DNA from 4 places in the Shewanella sp. Iso12 genome. Region 3 is predicted to be linked to each of the others. Evidence: predicted binding sites of a transcription regulator. Region 3 holds the regulator's gene; each other region holds the start of a gene.
What was found. Region 3 encodes sigma-54, which starts transcription at its own class of promoters, with help from an activator protein. Its sites were predicted from a motif close to GTTGGCACGNNNNTNGNNT; they were not measured.

Region 1: a site for sigma-54 is predicted at 1,451-1,469, ahead of glnK (P-II family nitrogen regulator). Genes of this name have one in related genera too.
Region 2: a site for sigma-54 is predicted at 1,945-1,963, ahead of HCX89_RS02680 (flagellar assembly protein FlgT). Genes of this name have one in related genera too.
Region 4: a site for sigma-54 is predicted at 3,713-3,731, ahead of HCX89_RS11835 (nitric-oxide reductase large subunit). Genes of this name have one in related genera too.

What each region holds. Positions count from the first base shown of each region.
Region 1 covers NZ_JAAUHW010000011.1:153,736-158,962, reverse strand. Annotated here, with positions in the region: gene HCX89_RS17330 (ammonium transporter) at 1-1,054, opposite strand, end outside; gene glnK (P-II family nitrogen regulator) at 1,065-1,403, opposite strand; gene HCX89_RS17320 (hydrolase) at 1,705-2,247, shown strand; gene nrfA (ammonia-forming nitrite reductase cytochrome c552 subunit) at 2,340-3,743, opposite strand; gene narQ (nitrate/nitrite two-component system sensor histidine kinase NarQ) at 4,059-5,227, shown strand, end outside.
Region 2 covers NZ_JAAUHW010000001.1:596,771-601,997, reverse strand. Annotated here, with positions in the region: tRNA gene HCX89_RS02685 (tRNA-Arg) at 587-662, opposite strand; gene HCX89_RS02680 (flagellar assembly protein FlgT) at 718-1,875, opposite strand; gene HCX89_RS02675 (FlgO family outer membrane protein) at 2,407-3,024, shown strand; gene HCX89_RS02670 (LPP20 family lipoprotein) at 3,024-3,491, shown strand; gene HCX89_RS02665 (flagella synthesis protein FlgN) at 3,814-4,245, opposite strand; gene flgM (flagellar biosynthesis anti-sigma factor FlgM) at 4,245-4,565, opposite strand; gene flgA (flagellar basal body P-ring formation chaperone FlgA) at 4,636-5,227, opposite strand, start outside.
Region 3 covers NZ_JAAUHW010000012.1:7,249-12,475, forward strand. Annotated here, with positions in the region: gene kdsC (3-deoxy-manno-octulosonate-8-phosphatase KdsC) at 1-546, shown strand, start outside; gene lptC (LPS export ABC transporter periplasmic protein LptC) at 543-1,103, shown strand; gene lptA (lipopolysaccharide transport periplasmic protein LptA) at 1,090-1,623, shown strand; gene lptB (LPS export ABC transporter ATP-binding protein) at 1,620-2,348, shown strand; gene HCX89_RS17530 (RNA polymerase factor sigma-54) at 2,444-3,907, shown strand; gene hpf (ribosome hibernation promoting factor) at 3,939-4,226, shown strand; gene ptsN (PTS IIA-like nitrogen regulatory protein PtsN) at 4,229-4,672, shown strand; gene rapZ (RNase adapter RapZ) at 4,669-5,227, shown strand, end outside.
Region 4 covers NZ_JAAUHW010000005.1:251,713-256,939, reverse strand. Annotated here, with positions in the region: gene hldE (bifunctional D-glycero-beta-D-manno-heptose-7-phosphate kinase/D-glycero-beta-D-manno-heptose 1-phosphate adenylyltransferase HldE) at 1-450, opposite strand, end outside; gene HCX89_RS11845 (LpxL/LpxP family Kdo(2)-lipid IV(A) lauroyl/palmitoleoyl acyltransferase) at 556-1,479, shown strand; gene HCX89_RS11840 (potassium/proton antiporter) at 1,537-3,261, opposite strand; gene HCX89_RS11835 (nitric-oxide reductase large subunit) at 3,776-5,227, shown strand, end outside.

The sequences.
Region 1 (5,227 bases), on a different contig from region 3:
CATCGGCATTGGACAGAGGCACCATCATCAAACCGAAGAAACCGGCGACCCCGTGCACCGAGATAGCCCCGACAGGATCATCTACCTTGATGCGGTCAAAGCCCACGATGGAGAACACCACCAAACCGCCGGCTACCAGGCCTATCACACCCGCCATAGGCAGAGAGGGCGACAATGGATCGGCCGTGATAGCCACCAAACCAGCCAAAGTACCATTGAGTATCATGGTCAAGTCGGCCTTGCCCCACACCATCTTACAGACGATCAGTGCAGATACCGCGCCGAAGGCCGCCGCCGAATTGGTGTTGACGAAGACTTTGGCCACGGCGCTGGCATTCTCGGCATCAGAGACCAGTAACTGAGAACCACCGTTGAAACCGAACCAACCCATCCAGAGGATAAAAGTCCCCAGGGTTGCCAGCGGCAGGTTGGATCCCGGGATAGGGTTAACCTGGCCATTGGCGCCATATTTACCTTTACGGGCCCCCAGCAGCAAGACGCCGGCCAAGGCCGCGGCCGCACCGGCCATATGCACTATGCCGCTACCGGCAAAGTCGACAAAGCCGGCTTCGGAAAGGAAACCACCGCCCCAGGTCCAGTAACCTTCCACCGGATAGATGACTGCCGTCATTACCAGGCTGAATGCCAGGAAAGCCCACAGGCGCATGCGCTCGGCCACGGCGCCGGAAACAATCGACATGGCTGTAGCCACAAATACCACCTGGAAGAAGAAATCAGACTCCAGCGCATGGTCGGCGTCAGCAGCTTGAGATCCTATCAAGGTGCTGATGCTCGGCAGCCAGCCGCCCTCGCCATTGTCCACATACATGATGTTGTAACCCACTATCAGGTAGGTGATACAGGCGATTGAATAGAGACAGATGTTTTTGGTGAGTATCTCTGTGGTGTTTTTGGAACGCACCAACCCAGCCTCCAGCATGGCGAAACCCGCCGCCATCCACATCACCAGCGCGCCGGAGATCAGAAAGTAAAAGGTGTCCAGCGCAAAACGCAACTCTGTGACCGTAGTACCCAATTTGCTCAGTTCTTCCATCTTCTCCCCCTTACAGCGCTTCTGTATCTGTTTCGCCCGTACGAATACGGATAACCTGTTCCAGATCTGTCACAAAGATCTTGCCGTCACCTATTTTGCCGGTATGGGCGGCGTTGGTGATGACCTCCAGCAGGTGCTCAAGATTCTCCGCCTTGGTGGCGATCTCGAGCTTAACCTTGGGCAGAAAGTCCACCTGATACTCGGCTCCCCGATAGAGCTCTGTATGCCCCTTTTGTCGGCCAAAACCTTTGACTTCGGTGACCGTCATCCCCTCAATGCCTATGCCCGCAATCGCTTCGCGGACATCATCAAGCTTGAACGGCTTAATGATTGCGCTGACTAATTTCATCCAGACCTCCAGAATCGCCTTGCTGTATTGGTGTTATGCCAAAAGCAATTCAAGCATCAGGCCAAAATGTTAATTTTTTGTTTTATAAAGAGTTAGCTTTTACGGGCCAGGTTGAGAGCTGCAGATATGCACCAATTAAGTGCAAGTAAGGCTTGGGCGCACAAAAAAAGCGCAATCATCTACGACCTAAGGCCTATTGGCTTAAGCCCTGTACTGACGTTAACTGAATGTCCTGTCGTTGACTGAAGTGAAAGAAGGACTCGTTTGCACCTGTCCTAAGACCAACCTGAAGGAGAACAAGATGCTAAAAGCGGAAGAATGTGTGCTGGTCATAGTGGATGTTCAGGGCAAACTGGCGCAGATAATGGACAAGAGTGAACAGCTGCATCAACAACTGGCCATGCTGATAGAAGGCACGGCCTTGTTTGATATCCCAGTGCTCTGGCTGGAACAGTTGCCGCAGAAGCTCGGCCCCACTACAGAGTCGCTGGCCGCCCTGCTATCCAAGACCAATTCGCCGATTGCCAAGCATCACTTCAGTGGCTGGCACTGCCCGGCGTTCCGTGAGGCACTGTTGAGCACGGGCCGCAAACAGGTACTGCTGGCCGGGATAGAGACCCATGTCTGTGTCTATCAAACCTGTGGTGATCTTATTGAGCAGGGTTTCGATGTGCACTTGATAGCCGATGCCGTCAGCTCCCGCAGTGAAAGCAACAAACGCTTGGGAATAGAGATGATGAAGCAGCAGGGAGCCAGGCTCAACAACAGCGAATCTTTACTGTTTGAACTGCAACATCAGGCAGAAGGTGAACGCTTTAAGGCTCTGCTTAAGCTGATCAAATAAGCCTGTAATCACTCACTGGCTACCACTGCTGGCTTGTAAGATAAAAAATCCCCGCGGTGCGGGGATTTTTCATTTCGTTATGTTAACGACTGTTACTTGTAGGTTGCTTCACGCTTCTTGGCTTCAGCATCCCACTTAGGCAGAACATTTTTCTTGAAGTCTTCCTTGTCGGAAACCATCTTCTTCATGTCCATACCCAGAGCAGCCTGAGCCTTGGCCTTGGTGGAGATATCAGGCAGAGCGACAGGCTCAACGATACCTTTCTTAGCCAGCAGCTGCGCCAGTTTCACCCGGGCGTTGGCAGCCTTGTCAACCGCAGTACCCAGTACCCGCAGCGCTTCATCAGGAGCGTGAGCCGCGACACCGTGAGAGGCGATAGCATAATCCCAGCGCCATTGAGCATGACGGATATCAGTCAGGATTGGCTTCATCTCGGCTTCGGTCGCACCGGCTTTCCAAGCGGCAGCAGCTTCGAAGTGCGCCTTGACGATTTGATCTTCGGCCTTCAGCTTCAGCTCTTTAACTTTGGCTTTACGCTCGGCAGTCAGGTTCTCCATAAACTCTTTGCTCTGAGTGTGGCACTGAGCACAGGTTTCTTCGAAGCGGTCGAAAGGATTACCCACTTTGTGATCGGTGAACTTACGCCCCTTGTCGTTGGTTACTTTCGGCATGTGACAGTCAACACAGGTCACGTTGTTCTTACCGTGAACCCCCAGCTGCCAGGTTTCATAACCTGGGTGCTGTGCCTTCAGCATAGGAGTCTTGGACAGAGCGTGAGTCCAGTCGGCAAACTCGATGGCATCGTAGTAAGCTTCCATGGATTCCACTGTAGTGCCTTGATCCCATGGGAACTTAACAAAGCCCTTACGGCCTTCCACTTTCTCAAAGTAGTATTCTACGTGACACTGGCCACAAACCATGGATTGCTTGTCTTTGCGGGAAGCCTTATCAAATGGCGTACCCAGGGTCTCCATGGCGCGCTCGGCAAAAGGACGGCCCAGACGCAGCTTAGGCGAACCTTTCTCGTGACAGTCACCACAACCTATGGCGTTAACCACTTCAGGGCCACCTTTGGCCCACTTGCCGGTGAAGTAACCATCTTCACCCTGCTCTTCTATCAGGCGAGGAACATCCGGGCTCTTACAGCTCCAGCAAGCCATTGGCATTGGGCCATCTTCGGCACTCTTTGGCGCACCGGTACGCAGGGTGTTACGCACATCGGTCACGGCATAAATGTGGCCACGAGGAGCATTGTAGTCCTTGGCGAAACCATAACCGGCCCACAGGATCACCAGGTTGGGATCTTCTGCCAATACGTCAACAATTTCAGAACTCTTTGCAGTGTCATGCCAACTGGCATATTGATTTTTGAACTTGTCTTTGTAGACTTCGTTGCGAGGCTCGGTCTTGTCACTCGCAAACGCACCGGCAGCCATTACGCTTGCCGCGACCAATGCACTGAGTGCAAAGGATTTTTGGCTTAATTTTTTCACCATCTCATCTCCGTGTTACTTTATCGTTATTTGCAATAACCACGACATCTCCAAGGTCAAAAGTAGCCGCTTGAATACGCCAAAAATATACCTCTTAGGAGGTATCCGGGGCGAAGTTTGCGCCAGATCAAAATGTGAAGGCGATGTTGTTCACATTTTTGTACTCTTGTTAATGTATTCAAGCGCTGGCTAATGTAGAACTCTGAGACCCAAGTCCTTTTTTATTCTCGACAATCTTATCGGCGCGTTTCCTTTCCGATAATCGAGAGTAACGCTGCAGGGACTGAGGAAACCTTAGCAAAAGTGAGTGAATATTTCATGAAACGAGGCAGTTTGACCTCTACCATTTTAGGCTTAATGCTGACCCTTATCCTGCTCTCAAGCGGTCTGGCCACTTTTGCCATTATCAATCTGTCATACAGCCTGGGAGATGCCAGGGCGATCAACGCTTCCGGCTCACTGCGAATGCAGAGCTACCGGCTGATGTTTTATGCCAACTCCGGCAGTGAAGAAGCGCTGCAAAAAATTCGCGAATTTGAAAACACCCTCTACTCAGATGCCTTGGTACGCTCTATGGACTGGTCATCGCCGGCCAGGCTCGGGCAGCAATACCAACTGGTGATCAGCAAGTGGAAGGTCATGAAGTACTACATAGAGCAGGAAGACTCGCGCAACTATGCCTCCTCGCTGAAAGACTTTGTCGATACCATAGATTTGCTGGTATTGGAGATGGAGCACCACGCCGCCTTCAAACTAAGATTGCTGGCCGTCAGCCAGATAGTAGGCTTGGGGTTGATGCTGCTGATTGCCTTTATCGCCGTGCGCTTTACCAAACGCAAGGTGGTGGTACCGCTGCAACAGATGATGGAATCGGCCAACACTATTTCCAAGGGTAACTTTGCCGTCGAAATGCCGAAGACGGAATATATTGAGCTCAGCGCTCTTTCCGATGCCCTCGACAGTACGGCTCAGGAGCTGGCAACTCTCTACGGCAACCTGGAAACTCAGGTGAAGGAGAAGACTCTGGCGTTGACCCGTGCCAACCGTGAGCTCAAATTTCTTTATGACAATCTGGTGTTGCTGCATTCGGGCAAACTCAATTTCGAGGTGATGCGGCAGTCGCTGCTGCAACTCAAGGAGTATGAGCACCTGCAACATCTGCGGCTGATTATTCAGCAGGATGAAGATGCCATGGAGGTGATCGCCACCGACGAGGATATCTGGCCGCAATCCGGACAGACCATGCAGTTTCCGCTCAAGTTTGAACAACAGGAACTCGGCTTTCTGGAAGTGATAGGCGAGCACGATATCAATGTGCCCCTGTTTGAAAACTTCGCCATCATGCTGGCTCGCTCGATAGTGATTCACAACGCCTCCGAACAACGCCAACAGTTGGCCCTGCTGGAAGAGCGGGCGGTTATCGCCAGGGAGCTGCACGATTCTCTTGGGCAACTGCTGTCCTTCCTGAAAATCCAGATAAGTTTGTT
Region 2 (5,227 bases), on a different contig from region 3:
GATTAGTACCAATCTCGGGGAAAGGTCAGATCGCCTGTGCGAAAAGGACCGTTCTCGGATGTCCTGTCCTTCACGGCATTCGAGCTTCCTGCCCATCCGCACCGCAGGTGATGGGTTACCACGTGTTTGGCAGTTAAGTCTGAGTTTATTCGTCACGACTTGAATAAAAGCAATGATATTCGCCTTGTCAGCGGCCTAAAGTCTTGGAGCAAGTGCATCCCCATGCACAACGGCCAGGTCGCCATCCCCGACACGCGCTCGAAAGCATATTGCTGCGCAACACTTGCCATGTCACAGGATCGCCTGTGCGAAAAGGACCGTTCTCGGACGTCCTGTCCTTCACGGCATTCGAGCTTCCTGCCCATCCGTACCGCAGGTGATGGGATGTTGCTTAGTGGGAAGCTAAATCCAAGTTGGTTGGCTACTTTGGGCTTTAAAGCCAAGATGACCACATCACCAACTCAACGTTTTCCCAAAAGAAAACTATCAGAGAACAAAATCATTAATTTGAAGCGCCTGAATCGGCAGGTGGATGGGTTCTAAAAGAAGCTTGAGACTTGTGTAAGCAGGCACAAGAGGAAAATGCTGGTCTCCCCACAGGGACTCGAACCCCGATCGGTCGCTTAGGAGGCGACTGCTCTATCCTGTTGAGCTATAGGGAGACGCCAGTGATTATACTGGTTTTCACCCGGATGAAAAGGCTTTGGATTTAATTGCTTAAATCTTAATCGCGATGTCATTCACCTGAATGTTGAGGGCGGCATTTTCACCGCTGAGCACTGCGGTGGCACTTTCCTCTGTGACTTGATCTATGGTGATTTTCGCCCGGGTTTCTCCGGCCACGGCGCGCATCTGGTTCATGCGGTCGGGCAGGTTTTGTTGCAGCACGATTTGGAACTGATCGCCAACGCGGATGCCGTTGCGTCGCCCCAGGTTGAGTATCACTCTATCTTGTTGACGCACTACTATCTGTGCCAGCAGCGGTCTGCAGGCCAGGGCCATATCGATATCTTTACTGGCATTGGCCAGCACCTTATCTATGGCCTGCCCATAACTGGCACGCCAGAATCTGTCGCTGTTGGGGGCGACGGATTCATTTTTGGCAAACTCCCAGGGTGCGGAAATGCTGTAGTTCTGATACCAGATCTGCTCGCCGCTGATCCCATGATAGAGGCTGAGCTGCAGCTGAAACAGTCGCTGAGGCTCGCTGTCCCACAGGCCCATAAAGCCGGATTCGGCCGGTTCGGTGGAGATATCAATGACTTGCGGCAGCAACAGATACTGGCTGTCGGTAATTTCACTTATCCAAGTCGGCAAACGGTAACCACGGATATTGATAAGTTCTTCTTTGATATCCAGCCGCTCTTTGGCGTGCAGGTGGGCAAAACTGGTGGAGGATTGTTTATCCAGCGTTGCCGCTATCCGCTCGGACAGGCTTCGCTGGAAATTTTCCAACTGACCATAACGCAGTTGGCTTCTGTCCTTAATACTGGCCTGTGGCACCAGGATAGCGGCCTTGATGGCTGAGCTTTGGCACTTGTTATCCGGGCCATCGAGAATATCGAGCCGCATAACCACCTTGAGCTTGTCTCCCTGGCGCATTTCGCTGACCAGTTCGACGCTGCTTATCTGCGCCTGACTGGAAAGGCTGAAATCGTTTTGGGTCAAGAGCCCCTGGCTGACACTCTGGGTAGACTGAAAACTGCCGCCACGGGAGAGCAGAGCCATGTTGATGGCGTTGTCCATTGCCGCTTCCCGTGCCTGGGTCAAATTGCCATTGATTATTTTGGCTTCACCTCGGGCCTCGGTCCACTCTGCCATGGCGTTCAGGCTGATGCCCAGCAGCGGCAGCAAGAGCAAGGGGCGCAATCTCATAAGACGGTTCCTCAAAATAGGAGTCAGGGTGACGGAATTTTGCCGCCACTTAAACTGGTACCGTTTGCTATTCAAATTTTATGCCAGCGCCATCCATTCACAGCTGATGCAGAGCAGTTTGCGACCATGACTAAAGCGCGGCAAGAGTTTGCCGATAAGGGAACAGAGAATATAAGTTCCCATTGCCCGCCAGTGGGTAAATTGAAGGGGCAAATGAAGGTGTGGGTAATGAAAAGGCGTAGATAAGCCCTTTAAACATCTTCGTAAAAGCCTGTAATAAGCTGCCAGGCCATTGGGTTGGTTCGCCGGTGTCATCTGTTTGTACTTGGTCTGCAGGCCTAACTTAGGTTGGTATTTTATTTGCATAGCTTTACCCCAGTGAAAGGAACTTGGCGCTAATCGAGTTAGCCGTGGTGCTTAATGACAACCTCGGAGAAAGCGCGGCATAAGTCAGGTAGGCCAAGGTTCACACCAGGTCCATGAGTCGCCAGGTTCCTCAATAAAGCAAGTGCCCGCCAGGGTACCAGTGGGATGGATATTATGTATAAAGCCCTGTGTATATTGCCTTTACTCTTGCTGCCTGCTTGCAGTATGACTTCGCCGCAACAGCAGGCCGAGGTCAAGTCGCAAGCGGCGCCAGTCAATCTATTGGCGCAGCAATTGGTTGATGAGTTGGTAACTCATAATGACGCTCTCAAGCCGACCCAGCCGCTATTGGTGATGACACCTGTGATGGTGGAAGACATGCAGAGCAGCAATGCGCTCGCTTCACAACTGCAGCAGGGGCTGATGACGGCCTTTCATCAGCGCGGTTTTAACCTGGTGGATTTGAACCTGGCCGATGCGGTGCGGGTAACGCCACAGGGAGATTTCATCCTTACCCGTGATTGGCAGCAACTACCGACCGATATTGCGGTGGAGCATGTACTGGTCACCAGCATGAGTCAGGCTAAAGGTGAAATGCTGTTCAACAGCCGAATTGTCAACGTCAACAACAACCGGGTGCTTTCGGCAGCCGGTGTGCGGGTACAGGAGCAAGAGCTGCCCGGCTACCTGGCGCCTTCCAATAAGGTGGTGTCAAAAGAAGGGCTGCTTTATCGCTACGAAAGCCGTGGTGAGGATAAGGGCCGGATAGTGGGAGACAAGTAATGAAGCATTGGAACAAAACACTGTCATTGGCCACGCTGGCGCTGGCGTTAATTCTGGGGGGCTGCGCCGATAAGGACAGATATGTACAGTGGGAGACTGAGGCGCCGAGCAGTTTTCCCAAGTTGACGGCAATAGGCTATGCCCCGCTGGCCAGCCAACCGGCCAAGGAACAGTCGCAAAAGGTGCTGATGGCGATGCAGGCATCCAAGATTGCCGCTTATCGTGAATTGGCCGAACAGGTCTATGGTCAGCGGTTGTCGGCCGACAGCAAAGTCAGTGACTGGATGCTGAAAGGCGATAATATCCAGGCCTCGGTTTCCGGGGTGATCCGTGGCGCCAAGGTGGTGCGCAGTTATCCGGCCGGAGATCATTATGTGACCGAACTGGAGCTGGATTTCGCCCGGGTGTGGGATCTGTATCAGCAGCAAAATCGCCCCCAGCGAGTCAAAGAGATCACTTATTTTTAGGAAGGTGAGAATAAGTCCCCGCGGCGTTCACTTTTGTAAATTTTGTAGAGAGTGGCTCGCACCTTCAATTGGCATAAGCAAAAAGCAGCCTTGTTTGGCTGCTTTTTTGTGGCCTTTTATGGCTTAAGATGCGTTGCTGAATTGAGAGCTGAGTTTTGCGTTCTGAGCTGAGTTTTGCGTTCTGAGCTGAGCTTTGCGTGCCGGGTCGCGTACCCTGAGTAACCACCTTGAGTTCAGCCTAGGGCAGGGGGCACAGGCAGTGATTCTCACTAAAGGGTTGAGCTTACGCAATAAGCTATAAGCAACAGCAGCAGGGTTTTAATCAAGCCTTGAGATCGTTGCCCAGGGTGGCGATGGTTGAGGTTTTGCCCTTGCCGTCATAGGTCAGGCTGGAGGCGTTACGGCTGACCTGCAGCGCTTGCGCCAGGCGATTGATACTGGCCATGCTCAGCTCTATCAGGCCGGCATTTTCCTGATTGCGCAGTTGGCAAGCGGCCAATAGTTCGCGAGCTTCACTGACCTGTTCGGCCAATGGTAGCTGACTGAGTTTGGCTTGTTCAGGATGAGATGAGAGCGCCTCATCCACCGCCTTGACCTCATTGAGCAGGTCGCCCTTGTCTTTGGCCAGTTGCAGCAGATTATCGGCATTGCGATCCAGCAGGGCGTTTTTTTCCTGCTCGATCAAGTTCAGCAGACGCTCGAGTTGAGTCGTCTGCTGTGCTATCAGGCTGGTGATATCCGGGGTATCAGGCATCAGGACCCTTTATTGAGTTCGTTCAGTTCTGATTCGAATTGAGATATGTTGGCTGCCAGTTTTTCCGGGTCAACCTTATATCTGCCTTCGGCGATCGCCAATTTAATTTCGGTGATCTTCTTTTGATCTATTTCCGGCAGGGAGGCCATTTTACTCTGTACTCCTTGCAGTTGCTGCGCCTGTTGTGACACCACAACAGAGTCAGCTTTCTGCGGAGCAGCACCTTGCTGAGCTGTTTGGCTGCTCTGAGCTGTGTTCTTGGGGACTGAACCTGTGTTCACCCTGGGTTGATTTTGCAGTTGTTTAATATCCATAGCCATCTCGGCTCCAGCCTTTTCTCTGATTACCTTGCTGTCTTATCGGCACCGCCAAGGGGAACTTTAGCATTTTTTACATTCGAACTTCCACTTCGCCCACATTGGTGACAGTAGCCTCCAACACTTTGTCTGAGCGAGTGTTTTTTACCCGAATCTGTTCCCCAAGGTTACCATCATGCAGGGCTTCACCAACAGTTTTTATTTGAAACTTCTCGTTACGGGCATAGATGGAGACTCTGTCACCTTTGCAGACAAAGCAGAGATTGGCGGCAAATACCGGATAGTCTTTGGCTATGCGCCGCTTGAGGCGGGTGCCTGTGACTGTGGCGATATCGTCAAATTGCGCGCCGCGCAAACTGGTTTCATCTATGTAACGCAGCGCCAGATTTTCCGGCCCAAGCACAGTGCCCGGGGCCAGTGTCTGGGTAGCCACTACCACAGGGTAACTGATATCCACCCGCACCGAGACATAGATTTGCCACGGGTAGCTGAGCTCCGGGCTGTTACAACCTATGCGTACCGTATTGTTGCGACTTATCTCTCTGTCGCTGGCAAGTTCGGCCGTCAAAGGCGAATTGCATCTGGGGGGCGTGAGCCTCGAATCCAGTCGCTGCGGGGTGATGGTAATTTGAGCATTCTCGGCCGCCAGCACTTTTTTGGCAACT
Region 3 (5,227 bases):
CATCAAGGTTTCTACGGCCCCATAAGCGAAGATAACTGGCAAAGAGCCGCCAAAATCAAACTGCTTATCTGTGATGTCGACGGTGTCTTCTCCGATGGCCGCATCTATATGAGCAACAGTGGCGAAGAGCTGAAGGCCTTCCATACCCGCGATGGCTATGGGGTGCGCTCGCTGCTGTCCTGCGGCATTCAGGTGGCGGTGATCACCGGCCGCAAGTCCCAGATAGTCGAAAACCGCATGACGGCCCTGGGGGTAGACAAGATTTATCAAGGCATAGACAACAAGCTGGAGCCCTATGAGGCGCTGCTTAAGCACTATGACCTCGAGCCTGAACAAGTGGCCTATATAGGTGACGACATTGTCGACTTGCCGGTGATGAAGCAAGTGGGGCTGGCGGTTTGCGTAGCCGATGGCCATCCTTGGGTAAGGCAGCACTGCCACATGGTCACTCAGATTGCCGGCGGCCATGGTGCACTCCGGGAGCTGGCGGATCTTATCCTGCTCAGTCAGGACAAATTTGAAAATGCCCACGGAATGAGTATATGAATAGGGTCACCCTGGCCATTATTTTGTTTTTCTCCACTGCACTTATCCTTTACTGGCAGGTGCAGAACAAGCGCAACGCTCAACAGAGTGAGGCGCCTATGGATGTGGTTAGGCCTGACTTTGTCGCCGATGACCTGCGCTCGGTCAACTTTGATGAGCAGGGCAATGTCGCCAGTAGGGTCGCCGCGGCGCACATGGAACATTATGAAGCCAGTGAAAAGACCTTCTTCAACCAACCGGTTTATCTGGTCTATCCGGACAAGGGCGAGGCACAGTGGCGTCTGTCTGCCAACGAAGGCAGGCTCAATCGCAAGAGTAACCGAGTGGTACTTGAAAATAATGTTATCATCGACGCCATTAGCCCCAATGAACCGATCCAGAGCCTGAAAACCAGTTATGTGGAGCTGGATCTGGACACCATGATCATGACCTCAGATCGCGAGATCCTGATCGAAGGCAAAGACTTTAATATCAAGGGATCCGGCCTGTACGCCGATCTCAATGCTCAGCAAGTGAAGCTGACCAGTCAGGTGAAAGGAACCTATGAAACCAAGTAAGCTTTTTATCGGTGCCCTCTTGTGCATCACAAGCCTGTCGGCGGTGGCCATTGAAGAAGATCTGCTGCAAAAAGTACAGATCAGCGCCGCCAATCAGTTTGCCGATATCAAAAACAAGCGTGTGGTATACGGCGGGCCTGTCACAGTCACCCAGGGCAGTTTGAAACTGCTGGCCGATGAACTCACGGCTTACACTGAAGACAAGAGTGGCGAACGGATCCTGGTGGCCAAGGGCTCACCCGCTACCTATACCCAGAAACTGGAAGACGGCCGTCTGGCCAGTGCCAAGGCCAAAGAGATCCACTACAACATAGACAGCCGTATCATGACCCTGCTGGGCCAGGCCAAAGTAGAACAGGACGGCAGTGAAGTGACCGCCGAGAAGATAGTCTACGACATCAACAAGCAGCAGTTGGAAGCGGAAAGCAGCGGCAAAGGCCAAGACAGGGTAACCACTGTTATCCAGCCAGAAAACTATCAGGATCTCAACAAGAAAGAACAGCAGCAGGAGCCGCAATGACCAGCACCCTGACGGCACAGAATCTGGCAAAGAGTTACAAAAAGCGCAACGTCGTCAAAGACGTCAGCCTGTCGGTCAATACCGGCCAAATCGTGGGGCTGCTGGGCCCCAACGGGGCTGGCAAGACCACCACCTTCTATATGGTGGTTGGGCTGGTACAGAGTGACAAGGGCCGTATCTTCATTGACGACGACGAGCTGACCCTGGATCCCATGCACCTGCGAGCCCGTAAAGGCATAGGCTACCTGCCACAGGAAGCCAGTATTTTCCGCAAGCTGTCGGTGCATGACAACATCATGGCCGTGCTGCAAACCCGCAAAGAACTCAACAGCGACAAGCGCGAGGAACAGCTCGAACAGTTGCTGGAAGAATTCCATATTACCCACATACGTGACAGCCTGGGGATGTCCCTCTCCGGCGGTGAACGCCGCCGGGTGGAAATCGCCCGGGCATTGGCCGCCAATCCACAGTTCATTCTGCTGGATGAGCCATTCGCCGGTGTGGATCCCATCTCAGTTATCGATATCAAGAAAATCATCGAACAGCTTAAGTCCCGCGGTTTGGGAGTGCTGATCACAGACCACAATGTTCGCGAAACACTCGACGTTTGTGAGCGAGCCTACATAGTCAGCCATGGGCAGTTGATCGCCGAGGGCACACCCGCTGAAATCTTGGACAACCAGCAAGTGCGTGCTGTGTACTTAGGCGAACAATTCAGGCTATAGTTAGGATCATGTCATCCGGTGGCAATTCCGGGTATTATAGTTTGTTATTATTGAATTTTTTCCTTGAAAAATAACGAGTAGGGATTAGCGGTATAATGAAAGCGTCACTCCAGCTCAAACTGGGTCAACAGTTGACCATGACACCTCAGTTGCAACAGGCTATTCGCCTGCTGCAACTGTCGTCCCTTGAGCTGCAGCAGGAAATCCAGGAAGCCTTGGAAGCCAACCCTCTGTTGGAAATGGCCGAGGACAACCAGGATGACGCTATCGACGACAACCACAAGGAAAACGACGCCGGCGAGTTGAGCGCCAAGCAGGAAGATGGTTCCACGGTAGAAACCTCAGAGGCATTGAACAATGAGTCTATGCCGGATGAATTACCTATGGATACCACCTGGGACGAAGTCTTTACCGCCGCCAGCGCCTCCGGGCCGGCCATGGGCCGTGAAGATGATATGCCCTTCCAGGGGGAAACCAGCGAAGGGCTCTATGAACATCTGGAATGGCAGAAGAACCTGACCCCGTTTTCCGATACCGACGACGCCATTGCCACCGCCATTATTGATGCCATCGACGAGCAGGGTTATCTGACCCAGAGCACAGAGGAGATCCTCGAAGCCATGGGCAACCCTGAGATTGAGCTCGATGAAGTCGAGGCAGTACTCAAGCGGATCCAGCACTTCGATCCTGTCGGCATCGCCTCCAGAGATCTGCGCGAATGCCTGCTGATCCAGTTGCAACAGTTCAACGCAGACACCCCGCATCTGGCCGACGCCCGCTTGTTGATTGACGAACATCTGGATCTCATTGCCGCCCGTGATTTCCGCACCCTGATGCGCAAGACCAGGCTCAAGGAAGATCAGCTGCGTGACGCCATCAACCTTATCCAGAGTCTCAATCCCCGCCCCGGCTTGCTGGTGCAGCCGATGGACGAGGAATATGTGATCCCTGATGTCAGCGTCTGGAAGAAAAACGGCCGCTGGGTAGTAGAACTCAACCCGGACTGTATGCCCAAACTCGGGATCAATCAGCAGTATGCTGCCATGGCTCGTAGCGCCCGCAGTCAATCAGACAGCCAGTTTATTCGTGGTCATCTTCAGGAAGCCAAATGGTTTATCAAGAGCCTGGAGAGCCGCAACGACACCCTGCTCAAGGTGGCCAACTGTATAGTGCAGTTCCAGCAGGGATTTTTTGAATATGGTGAAGAAGCCATGAAACCCATGGTGCTCAACGATATTGCCGAGGCGGTCGAGATGCATGAATCGACCATCTCCAGGGTCACCACTCAAAAGTATATGCATACCCCCAGGGGAATATTTGAATTGAAGTACTTCTTCTCCAGCCATGTCGGCACCGAAGATGGCGGAGAATGCTCTTCCACGGCGATCAGGGCTTTTATCAAGAAGCTCGTGGCAGCGGAAAACCAGAAGAAGCCTTTGAGCGACAGCAAGATGGCGCAACTTCTGGCAGAACAGGGAATCAACGTTGCAAGACGCACCATAGCCAAGTATCGCGAGGCTATGATGATACCACCGTCGAACCAGCGTAAGAGTTTATAAATCCACAGTTGGAAATTGGAGGAATCTTTCTATGCAAATCAACCTGACAGGACATCATATCGAGATCACCGACTCACTGCGTGACTACGTGGAAAGTAAGTTTTCTAAACTTGAACGCCATTTCGAACAGATCAATAATGTGCACGTTGTGCTCAATGTACAAAAACTGCAACAGATAGCCGAAGCCAAGATCCACCTCACAGGCGGCGAAGTCTATGCAACTTCTGAACATGCCGACATGTATGCCGCCATCGACGTTCTGATTGATAAATTGGATCGTCAGGTCATTAAACACAAAGAAAAGCTGACAAAACACTAACGATGGAACTGAGTACCATCCTGCGGCCGGAGTGCACTACCTGTGCCACTCCGGGCAGTAAGAAAAAGGTACTGGAGCTGATTAGCGATCTCGCTAGCGCCCAGTACCCCACCCTTTCCTCTCAAGCGATTTTTGAAAGCCTTTTGGCCCGCGAAAAGATGGGGAGCACAGGTATAGGTAATGGTATTGCGATTCCGCATGGCAGACTACCGGACATTACAGAGCCGATTGCCGTGCTGGTCAAATGCGAAGAGCCTATCGCCTTCGATGCCATAGACAACCAGCCGGTGGACATACTGTTCGCCCTCTTGGTGCCCGCAGATCAATGTCAGCAACACCTGAGTACCCTGTCCGCCATGGCTGAAAAGCTCAGCGATAAGGCGATACTCAAGCAGTTGCGAAAATCCAGCGACGAAACAGAACTCTATCAGGTGATCACAGGATGAAACTCGCCATAGTCTCAGGCCGCTCCGGTTCCGGAAAATCCGTTGCCCTCAGGGTACTCGAAGACCTGGGTTACTACTGTGTGGATAATCTCCCCCTGCCCATGATAGGCAGCCTGTTGGAAAACCTCCGTGGCAGCAATGATCTGGTCGCCATCAGCATAGATGTGCGCAATATGCCGGATCAGGAAAAAGTGCTGGAACAACAGTTAGCGGCCTTGCCGGAAAACACCCAACTGACCAGCTTCTTCCTCAACGCCTCCGATAAAGTGCTGCTGAAGCGCTACAGCGAAACCCGCAGACTGCACCCCCTGTCCAAGAGCAAAGTCTCACTACAGGACGCCATCAAGCTCGAAGGCAAGCTGCTGGAACCTATGTCGAAACTGGTGGATCACTACATAGACACCTCGGCGCTGAACATCTATGAACTCAGTGACACAGTGCGGGAAATTCTGCTTGGCAGTGTCGATAAAGAACTGGTGATCAACTTCGAGTCGTTCGGCTTTAAGCATGGTATGCCCCAGGAAGCCGACTTCATGTTTGATGTGCGCTTTCTGC
Region 4 (5,227 bases), on a different contig from region 3:
AGACAGCACCAGCACCTTGCAATCGTCCAGTAGAGCTTCGCTCTGCGCCAATAGCGCCTGGCTCTGCTCCTGGGCAAAGGTCTCTTCGAAATCCAAGCGAATAAGCTGTTGGTTACGACTCAGTACCCGCAGTTTGGTGATTGTGGGTTTATCTTCAACCGTCAGCCACTTAGGCTCCACACCTAGAGTACTGACACCTGTATTCAGGGCCGATGCGGCTTCATCGGCTCCGACAATACCGGCCAGTTGCACCGAACCGCCCAGCGCCGCGATATTCAGCGCCACGTTGGCTGCTCCGCCGGGCCTATCCTCTATCTGATTGATACGCACCACAGGTACAGGCGCCTCGGGTGAAATACGGCCGGTTGGGCCAACCCAGTAACGGTCGAGCATCACATCACCAACCACCAGAACCTTGGCTTTTTCAAATGGGGGCAGAGTTACCTTCATAACGGACTTGTCTTATTAGGCAAAATAAACCCCGATTGTACCTAATTTTCACACTGAATTGGGTTAGAATATGCGGTAATTTTTCCTGTAAACGGGTTTATCGTTTTGGTAGAGAAAGCACAATTTTCCGCTCACTTGTATCACCCTAAATTCTGGTTGCTGTGGCTGGCTGTCGGTCTGGCCAGGCTGACCCTCCTACTGCCTCTCAAGTGGCAGATGAAGCTTGGCAGTGGCATAGGTCTGCTGGCAATGAAGCTGGCCGGAAGCCGGGTTAACACCGCCAAACGCAACCTGGAGTTGTGTTTTCCACAAATGAGTGAGGCCGAGCGAGAGACGCTGCTCAGACGTAATTTCCAGGAAACCGGCAAAGCGATTTTCGATACCATCAATGCCTGGTGGTGGAGCAACGACAAAGTGCAGAAGCACATGCAGATAAAGGGCCAGGAGCATGTGGAGCAGACACTGGCTGCCGGTCAGGGAGTTATTCTGTTTGCGGTTCACTGCTTGCCGCTGGAAATGGGTGCAAGAATATTTGGCCAATTTCAGCCCGGGGTTGGTGTGTACCGCCCCCACAACAACCCTGTAATGGAATATCTGCAGGTGAAGGGCCGTTTGCGTTCAAACAAGGCGCTGGTTCCCAAGCGGGATCTAAGGCAGATGGTGCGTTGCCTGCGTAACCCTGATGTCATTTGGTACACAGCAGATCAGGACTTTGGCCGCTCCAGCGCCATCTTTATCCCCTTCTTCGCCGTTCCCGATGCTGCCACCATCACCGGCGGCACCACTTTGGCCAAGCTGGGTAAAGCCAAAGTGCTGCCCTTCTTTGTTGAGCGCAACACCGACGATACGGGTTACAACATAGAGATCCAGGCGCCGCTGGATAACTTCCCCGGCGAAAATGAGGTGGAAGACGCCAAACGCGGTAACGGCATTGTCGAGCAGTTGATCAGCCGTAATCCGGCGCAGTACATGTGGCTGCACCGCAGGTTCAAGACCCGCCCCAATGAGAGTGATCCCTCGCTCTATTGAGAAAGTAGCCGTAAAAATGCCGACTCAAGGTCGGCATTTCTTCGTTCTTCGCTTTTTTCAGTCTTCAGAGGGCAATCTCAAACCAACCCGGCTGACTGTCCCTTCCTGCACCTCGGCGACTATCCAGTCCAGCCCTTGCCAGAGGAATTGATCCCCCACTACAGGGTGACTGCCGAGTTGCTGTAGCAGTAAGTCGGCAACCCGCATCTGCTCATATTCGGGTTCCAGCTGCATGCCGTAAATCGGTGCCATATCGGCCAGCATCACATCCACTGAAATAAAGAAGTCACCAAAGAAGCGGGGCGCCTCGCGTTTTTCTGGCGCCTCACTGAACAGCTGACTCAGAGGCTCCAAATCGTCCTCTTGCCCCAGCACACAAAGAATGTCATCGGCCATCAGCCTGGTACTCCCCGAAGGGTGCAACAGTTCGTTATTGCGAAATACGGCAGCAATCCGGGTTCCCGCCGGCATGGCAAGACGCCTCAGAGGCTCACCGATACACCATTTATTTTCACTGAGACGATAGACAAATATCTCCCATTCACTGGTGGGATAAATTTCCACCCCGGCGCGGGAAATAGGTGCCGGTTTGGGTGGCAACTCCACCTTGGCCAGCTGCGCCGCCTTGGACAAGGTACTGCCCTGCAGCAGCAAGGAAACCATCACCACGAAGAAGGCCAGGTTGAAGTAAAGCTGCGCTTGTGGCAGCCCCGCCATCATGGGAAATACCGCCAGAATAATGGGCACTGCGCCGCGCAGCCCGACCCAGGAGATAAACCATCTGTCTCTGTCATGGAAGCTGCGAAACGGTAGCAAACTGAGCCAAACCGCAATCGGCCGCGCCAGAAAGATCATCCCGAACGCCAGTGCCAAACCCGGTAAGGCGATATCTTTCAGATCCGATGGCGTCAGCAAGAGTCCCAGTACCAGGAACATGCCTATCTGACTGAGCCAGGTCATACCATCGAGCACGTTGAGAATCGAGTGTTTGCCACGGGTCGCCTTGTTACCGAGAAATAGACCCACCAGATAAATAGACAGAATACCACTGCCTCCCAGGGCATTGGAGATAGCGAAGATCATCAGTCCGCCACTCAGCACCAAAATGGAGTAGAGGCCTTCCGGCAATTGATTGCGATTGATAACCTGCCACAACAGCCAACCGCCGCCGACACCGAGGATCCCGCCCAGGCCAAACTGTTTGATAAAGCTCAGTGCCAAATAGCTGCCCGAGAGTTCATCGCCACTGCTGCCGAGAATGGCAATCAGAGTCACGGTCAAAAACACAGCCATGGGGTCGTTACAACCGGATTCGATTTCCAGTGTCGAACCGACACGCTCATTCACGTTTTTGCCTTTAAGCAGGCTAAATACCGCCGCGGCATCGGTCGAACCGACAATGGCTCCCACCAACATGCCCTGGAGTAAATTGAGATCGAATAACCAGGCAGCCAACAAACCTGTCAGCGTGGTGGTTAACGCCACCCCAAAAGTGGCCAATGACAAGGCCGGCCACAATGCCACCCTGAAACTGGCAACCCGGGTACGCATGCCACCATCGAGCAGAATAACCGCCAGAGCCAGGTTGCTGACCAAATAAGCAACTGAATAGTCATTGAATACTATGCCGCCTGGGCCATCTTCACCGGCAAAGATACCCACCGCCAGAAATACCACCAAAATAGGAATACCGAGTCGCGAAGACAATGGGCTGAGCAGCACGCTGACTGCAATAAGCAAGGCCCCGACAAGGAAAAAGCTGTTGATGATATCTGCGTTCAAATGACCCTCCAGTTGAAAATGCGGGGAAGCTAATAAAAGAGAAACCTGGCTCTAACGAGACTCCGGAAAACACGTGGGTTACAGACGGGATTATATCATTAATTCGGGTTATTTTTCAGTAGAAACAGTTGACTTATTTTTACTGCCAGCGAAAAAGACCAGTAAAAGAAGCCAGGTAAACCCTTAAAAAATGGAAAATTTACCTATAAAACATCAAATCTTGACCCAAAGAAACATAAACTCAAATTAATGAAAAAAACTTTATTTTTTCAAATAATTAAAGAATTTGAAATCCAAGAATTCTCGTCAAGATATCAGTTATGGCCTCTGGACAAACAACCAGTGTCATAATGACAGCTACCAATGTTAAAAAGACACTTTAAACACAATCAAGATGACACCATCAAAAACACACAAACAAGTAATGCACTGATTAAAAACAAGAATAAAAGTTGGCACGTTGGCTGCTCTATGTAGGAAAACCTATCAAATAGACTTTGTCAGAGGGATGCCAATGAGCAGACAAAAATTCACCCTGATCGCACTGTTACTTGTGTTGGTCGCTTCTTTCACTGTACTTCTCAGTATCGGCAGTGAAATCTATCGGGAAAAACCACCGATTGCCGATGTCTATAGCGACAGCCAGGGCCAAGTGGTTTTCAGCGACAAGGACATAGAACAAGGGCAGTTGGTTTGGCGCTCCATGGGCGGACATCAACTTGGCTCAGTCTGGGGCCATGGCGCCTATGTGGCTCCGGATTGGACCGCAGACTGGCTACACCGTGAGGCCGAAGCCTGGCTGGATATTCGAGCCAAGGAGACATACAACAAGCCTTTCAATAGCCTGGACAAGAGTGCTCAGGCCGCATTGGAGCAAGCTTTAAGGGACGATTTGCGCCATAACACTGTCACTACAGACGAGAGAGGTCACACCCGGGTGGTGCTTTCCGACACCCGTATCGCCGCCATGGCGCAAGTGAGTCAGCACTATCAATCTTTGTTTGGTGACGATCCCGCGCTGAATGAGCTTCGGGAAGCCTATGCGATGAAAACCAATACCATAGGTTCTGCCGAGCGCCGTCAACAGCTCAATGCCTTCCTGTTTTGGGGCGCTTGGGCCGCAGTGACCGAGCGCCCGGATGCCAATTACAGCTACACCAATAATTGGCCCTACGATCCACAACTGGGCAATACACCGACATCAGACAATATCGTCTGGTCGATTCTGAGCATAGTGACTCTGCTGGCCGGTATCGGTGCCCTGGTTTGGTATCATGCCGCCGGCAAACATGAAGCCCTGCCAGCTCCTGCCACTGAAGATCCCCTGTTCAGACACAAACCCACCCCTTCACAAAAGGCCACGGGTAAATACTTCATTACCGCTATCGGCCTATTTCTGCTGCAAATACTGCTCGGTGGCGTCACGGCGCACTATGCGGTTGAGGGCCAGGAGTTTTACGGTATTCCCTTGAGTGAGATCCTGCCTTATTCAGTGACCCGCACCTGGCATACTCAACTGGCAGTATTCTGGATAGCGACGGCCTGGCTCGGTACCGGGCTCTATATCGCACCGGCGCTTTCCGGCCACGAGCCCAAATATCAACGCTTCGGTGTCAACCTATTGTGGGTCGCTCTGCTGGTAGTGGTGCTGGGCTCCATGGCCGGTGAATGGCTGGGGGTACAACAATACTTCTCACTGGACAACAACTTCCTCTTCGGTCACCAGGGATATGAATACATAGATCTCGGCCGGGTTTGGCAATTGCTGCTGTTGGCCGGATTGATGATCTGGCTGGCGCTGGTGAGCCGCGCTATGTTGCCCGCCCTGAAACAGGAATCTGAGCTAAAGCCTGTGCTCTGGGTACTCTACGCCTCTTGTGTTGCTATCGGCCTCTTCTATGGTGCCGGGCTGTTTATGGGTAAACACACTAACCTTGCCATCGCCGAATATTGGCGTTGGTGGGTA